One region of the Maritalea sp. genome, then DNA from elsewhere that is predicted to be linked to it. Evidence: predicted binding sites of a transcription regulator. Region 1 holds the regulator's gene; the other holds the start of a gene.

The links. The regulator HrcA, encoded in region 1, represses chaperone genes, less so after heat shock. The targets are predictions, from matches to a motif close to GTTAGCACTCNCNNNNNGNGAGTGCTAAC.
Region 2: a site for HrcA is predicted at 1,948-1,976, ahead of ACSHWX_RS13475 (co-chaperone GroES). Genes of this name have one in related genera too.

What each region holds. Positions count from the first base shown of each region.
Region 1 covers NZ_JBPOEU010000012.1:61,342-64,852, reverse strand. Annotated here, with positions in the region: gene rdgB (RdgB/HAM1 family non-canonical purine NTP pyrophosphatase) at 1-249, opposite strand, end outside; gene rph (ribonuclease PH) at 251-967, opposite strand; gene hrcA (heat-inducible transcriptional repressor HrcA) at 1,143-2,255, shown strand; gene grpE (nucleotide exchange factor GrpE) at 2,355-2,975, shown strand; gene ACSHWX_RS09070 (alpha-ketoglutarate-dependent dioxygenase AlkB family protein) at 3,057-3,511, opposite strand, start outside.
Region 2 covers NZ_JBPOEU010000022.1:20,608-24,118, reverse strand. Annotated here, with positions in the region: gene groL (chaperonin GroEL) at 1-1,547, opposite strand, end outside; gene ACSHWX_RS13475 (co-chaperone GroES) at 1,614-1,904, opposite strand; gene ACSHWX_RS13470 (glycosyltransferase) at 2,229-3,368, shown strand; gene ACSHWX_RS13465 (ArnT family glycosyltransferase) at 3,368-3,511, shown strand, end outside.

The DNA of each region.
Region 1 (3,511 bases):
AAGGGCATAAACGCTTAGTCCAGAATCGTCGGCTAACGCCCAAAGCGAAGACGCGCTGGCAGCGGCTTGCGCTTTTAGAATAGCATTTGCTTCATAGGTGGTGCCTGTTTCTTCGGGTTCAGGCAAACCAAGCTCACCAGCAGATACAAGCTCAAGCCCAAAGGGCGCCAGCAATGTTCTAAATTCGCGCAGCTTTCCCTCATTGTGGGTGGCCACCACCAGTTTTTGGCCTTTTTCAAGTTTACGCATGTCAGCCTTTCAACGCTGCTTTTTGCAGTTCCACCAATTCGCCAACGCCTTTTTGCGCCAAACCAATTAGTTTTGCCAACTCGTCCGCTGAAAAAGGGCTTTCTTCTGCGGTGCCTTGAATTTCAACAAATCCACCAGACCCTGTCATCACAAAATTCGCGTCGGTTTCAGCTTCGCTATCTTCGTCATAATCAAGGTCAAGAACAGGTTGGCCTCGGTAAATGCCGCATGAAATGGCCGCCAATTGATCAGTGATAACCTTATCGCCGACAAGTTCGCGCTCACGCATCCAAGATAGGGCGTCTGACATGGCAACAAATGCACCAGTGATTGAGGCCGTACGAGTACCGCCATCCGCTTCAATAACATCGCAATCAACAGTAATTTGATTTTCGCCCAGAGCTTTCATGTCTACGATCGCACGCAGCGAGCGGCCAATAAGGCGTTGAATTTCTTGGGTGCGGCCAGATTGTTTGCCGGCTGTTGCTTCACGGCGCATACGCTGGCCGGTAGAGCGGGGAAGCATGCCATATTCTGCGGTAACCCAACCAAGGCCTTGGCCACGACGCCAAGGGGGTAAATTCGTTTCAACGCTTGCCGTGCATAATACTTTTGTGCCGCCAAACGAGATCATGCATGATCCTTCAGCATGAGATGAAACGTTACGTTCAATGGTTACGTCGCGCATTTGATCATTTGCGCGTTTTGAAGGCCGCATTGCGGTTCCCCTTAATAAATTGCTTTGTTGGCATTTGATTGGCTGATAACGCGCTCAACTTCAAGAGTAAAGCGCGTCAAACGCTGTAATTTACTGCCTATTGGGTGCCTGACGTCTGTTTAAAACTTGGCGATTGGGCTTTTTGAGCCTAAATAAGCTTATTGAAGCGCATTTTATGGATGAGGCAAAATTGAGTATGCCACCACGCGAACCACCACTTGATCAGGATTTTTTATCCGTTCTGAACGAACGCTCGCAAGGCATTTTTAAACGGCTGGTCGAGCGCTTTATTGAAACGGGGGAACCTGTTGGGTCTCGGCAACTCTCTAGAGCGCTGGATGTTAGCCTTTCGGCTGCATCCGTGCGCAACGTCATGGCAGACTTGGAAGAACTTGGTTTGATCGCTGCGCCGCACACTTCTGCTGGTCGCGCGCCAACCCATACCGGCTTGCGGTTCTTTGTTGATGCGATGCTTGAAATCGGCGCTGTGGGCCATGACGAGCGGCAAAGTATTGAAAAACATATTGATGCCGCCGCCAAGGATGAAAAAATCGAGGACGTGCTGGCCCAAGCCAGCCAAGTTTTATCCGGACTTTCACACGGCGCGGGCCTCGTGTTAGCGCCAAAGGCCGATACCGTTCTCAAACATATCGAATTTGTGCGGCTTGGCGCGGAATTGGCGATGGCGGTTCTGGTGGGTGAAGATGGGCATGTTGAAAACCGGGTGTTTTCTATTCCTGCGGGATTAACCGCAAGCGAGTTGACCAAGGCCAGCAATTTTTTATCCCACCATATTATTGGGCGTACCTTGCGCGAAGTACGCGCTTTCATCCAAGATCAACATATAGCGCACAAAGCTGAACTTGATGATCTCACCAAGCGGCTGGTTGACGAGGGATTGGCCACCCTTTCAGAACCGCGCGGCGACGAAACGCCAACATTGATTGTGCGCGGACGCGCAAATTTAATTGCCGACACTATGGCCAGCGAAGAATTGGACCGGGTGCGTCAGCTTTTTGATGAATTGGAATCTAAAAAATCGATCATCGATTTGTTAGCGGATACCAATGACGCAAACGGCGTCAGGATTTTCATTGGCGCGGAGAATAAATTGTTCTCTCTTTCAGGCTCCTCGGTGATTTTATCGCCCTATCGCGACATCAATCAAAATGTTGTTGGGGTCGTCGGCGTGATTGGCCCTACTCGACTTAATTATGCCAAAATTGTACCCGCGGTGGATTATACCGCCCATGTGGTGTCAAAACTCATTAATAAGCGCGGCGTTTAGTGCAAATTCTAACTCATTTGAACTGAGTGCTTGAAATTTGTCTTTCAATGGTCAATATCCGGGGCACAGTTCAAATAAGAAACAAGCAGACCAACCATGATGAGTGACGAAGAGTTCCATAACGAAGCAAATCAAGATGAGCAGCACGATGCTGAGCCTTTGCATGATGCTGCGGACGAACAGGACGCGGCATCCCCAGTGGAGGTGCTTGAGGCAGAAAACGCCAAGCTTAAAGACCGTTTGTTGCGCGCTGTTGCGGAAATGGAAAATTTACGCAAACGCACAGAACGCGACGTAAAAGACGCGCGCCAATATGCGATGGCAAATTTTGCCCGCGACATGCTCACGGCCACGGACAATTTGTCCCGTGCGCTATTGACCATGCCCCAAGAGGCCAAAGACGAAGCTGACGGTCAGTTTAAATCGCTGATTGAAGGCGTTGAAATGACCGAACGCGAAATGCACCGGTTGCTCGAAAAAAACGGCATTACAAAGCTTGAGCCTAAGGGCGAAAAGTTTGATCCCAATTTCCACCAAGCGATGTTTGAAATTCCAAATAGCGATGTTGTGGAAAACACCGTTATGGAAGTTGTACAGGCGGGTTATGTAATCGGTGAACGCATGTTGCGCCCCGCGATGGTGGGTGTTGCAAAAGGCGGTCCAAAAACCGCAGCGGCAGCAGCATCTGAAAGTGGCGAAAACTTAGACAAATCCGTTTAAGCATTCACCTTAGTTCAACTGCAGCAATTCAAAACCGGCCAATGTGCCGGTTTTTTTATGTTTCGACTTTGAACACGGTGCCTAAATCTTGCTTACCCGCCGCAAGGTAAGGTTTATCCGTCCGCCTTCAGGAAACCATTCCTTCGCGTGATCCAAAAGATTGGACGAGTTAGGATAGACCCGATCAATACCGTGATAAGCAAGGCGCGTGTCTTTCTCTAAAACCAAAACGTCACCCGAACTAATTTCAAATGATGAAGTTTTGCCCCCACGTTTGGTGCCGCCTAAACGAAACCTTGCACGATCGCCCAACGAAACGGAAACAACCGGCGCATCAAAATCATCCTCATCGCGATCTTGATGCATACCCATTTTTGCGCCTGGGGCATAATAGTTGATCAAACACGCTTCAGGCGGTGCTGGATAATCTGTTATTTCCGACCATAAATCCAAAAGACTTTGCGGCATCACCGGCCAAGCCGCATCCGTTTCTGGGTGGGTTGATTGATATCGATAGCCGTTCTTTTGGTCGGAAA
Region 2 (3,511 bases), on a different contig from region 1:
GTGATCAACAGTGAAGATACAGACGCTGCATCTTGAAGAGCTGTACGCACAACTTTAACAGGATCGATGATGCCCATTGAAATCATGTCGCCATACTCAGATGTTTGCGCGTTGTAGCCGTAAGTTTCGGAAGAATTTTCCAGAACTTTACCAACAACAACTGAAGCTTCGTCGCCTGAGTTTGTTGCGATTTGGCGAATTGGAGCTTGAAGAGCACGCTGAACAATTTTGATGCCCGCGTCCTGATCAGCATTTACGCCTTTAACAGTCAAAGCAGATGAAGCACGAAGTAGAGCAACGCCACCGCCAGCAACAATGCCTTCTTCAACCGCAGCGCGTGTTGCGTTCAATGCATCGTCAACACGGTCTTTGCGTTCTTTAACTTCAACTTCGGTTGCGCCGCCAACTTTGATAACAGCAACGCCGCCAGCAAGTTTAGCCAAACGCTCTTGAAGTTTTTCACGATCATAATCAGAAGAAGTGTCTTCGATTTGCGCTTTGATCTGACCAACACGACCTTCTATGTCGTCTTTAGAACCAGCACCATCAATGATTGTTGTTGTTTCTTTAGTGATGTCGACTTTCTTTGCAGTGCCGAGCATATCCAAAGTTACAGTTTCAAGTTTGATGCCAAGATCTTCTGAGATCACTTGACCACCAGTCAAAATCGCGATGTCTTCAAGCATTGCTTTACGACGATCACCAAAGCCAGGCGCTTTAACCGCAGCAACTTTAAGGCCGCCACGCAAACGGTTCACAACCAATGTTGCAAGCGCTTCGCCTTCAACATCTTCTGCAATGATCAACAATGGACGTGAAGACTGAACAACAGCTTCAAGGATCGGCAACATGGCTTGTAGGTTTGAGAGTTTTTTCTCGAACAACAAGATGTATGGATCTTCAAGTTCTGCAGTCATCTTCTCAGTGTTGGTTGCGAAATATGGTGAAAGGTAACCACGGTCGAACTGCATGCCTTCAACAACATCAACAGTTGTTTCTGACGTTTTAGCTTCTTCAACTGTGATAACGCCTTCATTGCCGACTTTTTCCATTGCGCGTGCAATTTCTTCGCCGATGAACGCTTCACCATTTGCAGAGATCGTACCCACTTGGGCAACTTCTTCGCTTGTGGAGATGTTTTTCTTGGCGTTAGCAAGGTTGGCAATAACTTCAGTTACAGCCAAATCGATACCGCGCTTCAAATCCATAGGATTCATGCCAGCGGCAACCAATTTTACGCCTTCAACAACGATAGACTGCGCCAAAACTGTAGCAGTTGTTGTGCCGTCACCAGCAACGTCGTTGGTTTTTGAAGCCACAGAACGCACCATTTGCGCGCCCATATTTTCAAACTTGTCTTCCAAATCGATTTCTTTAGCAACAGAAACACCATCTTTGGTGATGCGTGGTGCGCCGAATGATTTGTCGATAACAACATTACGACCTTTTGGGCCCAATGTAACTTTAACAGCATTTGCAAGGATGTTGACGCCGTTTAGCATCTTGTCGCGGGCATCGGTGCCGAATTTTACTTCTTTAGCAGACATAATGTTTGCTCCTTAGAACTTATCAAAAATGGGGTAAAACGAATGCTAGATTTAGCAAAGCTAGACTTAGCCTTCGATGATGCCCATGATGTCGCTTTCTTTCATGATCAACAGGTCTTCGCCGTCGATCTTGACTTCAGTGCCAGACCATTTGCCGAAAAGCACGCGGTCGTCGGCTTTAACATCTGGTGTGATGTATTTGCCATCTTCGTCGCGGGCGCCTGGGCCAACAGAAACGATAACGCCTTCAGAAGGCTTTTCTTTTGCTGTATCTGGAATAATGATGCCGCCTGAAGTTTTTTCTTCAGAATCGACACGACGAACGACTACACGGTCGTGAAGTGGACGGAAGCTCATGCTAGTTCCCTCAATTTACATTTAGTTTCAAAAAACAAAGGCCATTAGCACTCTTGGTAGGTGAGTGCTAACAACCAACGCCACACAGATAGTAAGCCCACTATGCAGAGTCAAGGATAAGTGCCTTATTTTTGTTTTGGCTCTGCATCAAAATTGGCCAATTTGTAGGATGATATTCGAATGTGCTTGTTTACTGTCAGGGGATAAAGGGCTCAAATGAATGCCAACTCATTTGAATATTTGCCTTTTTGCGTACAGTTGCGTAAGCCTTTCGCCAACAATTGTCAGAGACAAAAAGCGCGATAGCGCGAGTAAGAGAATGCAATGGATATCAAAGCAAAAGCCGATGCTGGCCAAATGAGCGCAAACAAGCCACCACAGCTTTCTCTGGTGGTGCCCACTTACAATGAAGCAGGCAATGTTGTCGTGTTGGTCGAAAAGCTAGATGCCGTTTTGGTCGACATCGATTGGGAGATTACTTTCGTCGATGATAACAGCCCTGACGGAACGGCTGACGTCGTCAAGGAGCTCGGACAATCAAAACCCAATGTTCATTGCATTAAGCGTATCGGCCGACGTGGATTGTCGTCAGCTTGCATTGAAGGCATGGCTTCAAGCACGGCTCCAATCGTTGCAGTTATGGATGGCGATCTCCAGCATGATGAAACTGTTTTGCCAAAAATGTTTGAAATGGTCAGCGCAGGCAAAGACCTTGTGCTCGCCTCTCGCTTTTATGGCGGACAAACCGCCGAAGAGGGACTGAGCAAATTCCGCGAGATGGGATCGAACGTTGCGAATTGGATCGCGAACCTGATCACGGGCGCAAAAATTTCAGACCCGATGACCGGCTTTTTTATGCTTAAGCGTGAGCGGTTTGAACAAGTGGTGCCAAAGCTTTCGAGTGAGGGGTTTAAAATCCTACTCGATATTATCGCTACAGCCCGCAACATGGGTAAACCGTTGGATATTGGTGAGGTGGGTTTCAAGTTTCGAGCACGTCATGATGGTGAGAGCAAAATGAGTCCGTTGGTCGCCGCACAGTTTTTGGGATTAGCACTTTCAAAAATAATGGGTGGATTGTTGCCTGTTAGTTTCATACTTTTTGCTGCGGTCGGCGCAGTTGGCGTGGTTGTGCATTTGGCGACGCTAACGTTTGCGGCTGAGCGAATGGCGTTCAACTTCACCAATGCTCAATTGTTAGCAACACTTGTGGCGATGATATCGAATTTCCATCTCAACAATATTCTGACCTACGCCAACCAGCGACTGCGTGGCTTTAAATATTGGCAAGGTATGCTCAGTTTTATTGCTGTTTGTGCCTTTCCTGCGATCGCAAATGTTTCTATTTCGACATTCATCTATGAGCAGAACTCGCTGTTTTATTTAGCGGCTATTGCAGGCATCATCATTTCAATGGTGTTCAACTATGCAATGACCCGCATCTTCACTTGGCGTGTTAAATAATGAGTGAGTTTGAGACGCAATTGCGGCACCGTCTCAGCGCCTCTAGCGGACAAATTCGCACTGCTGTTATTTGGCTCATCATACTCACCACCCTTTATCGGGTGTGGGGTGCGTGGTCGATTGATCTGGTTATTGGCGAAGCT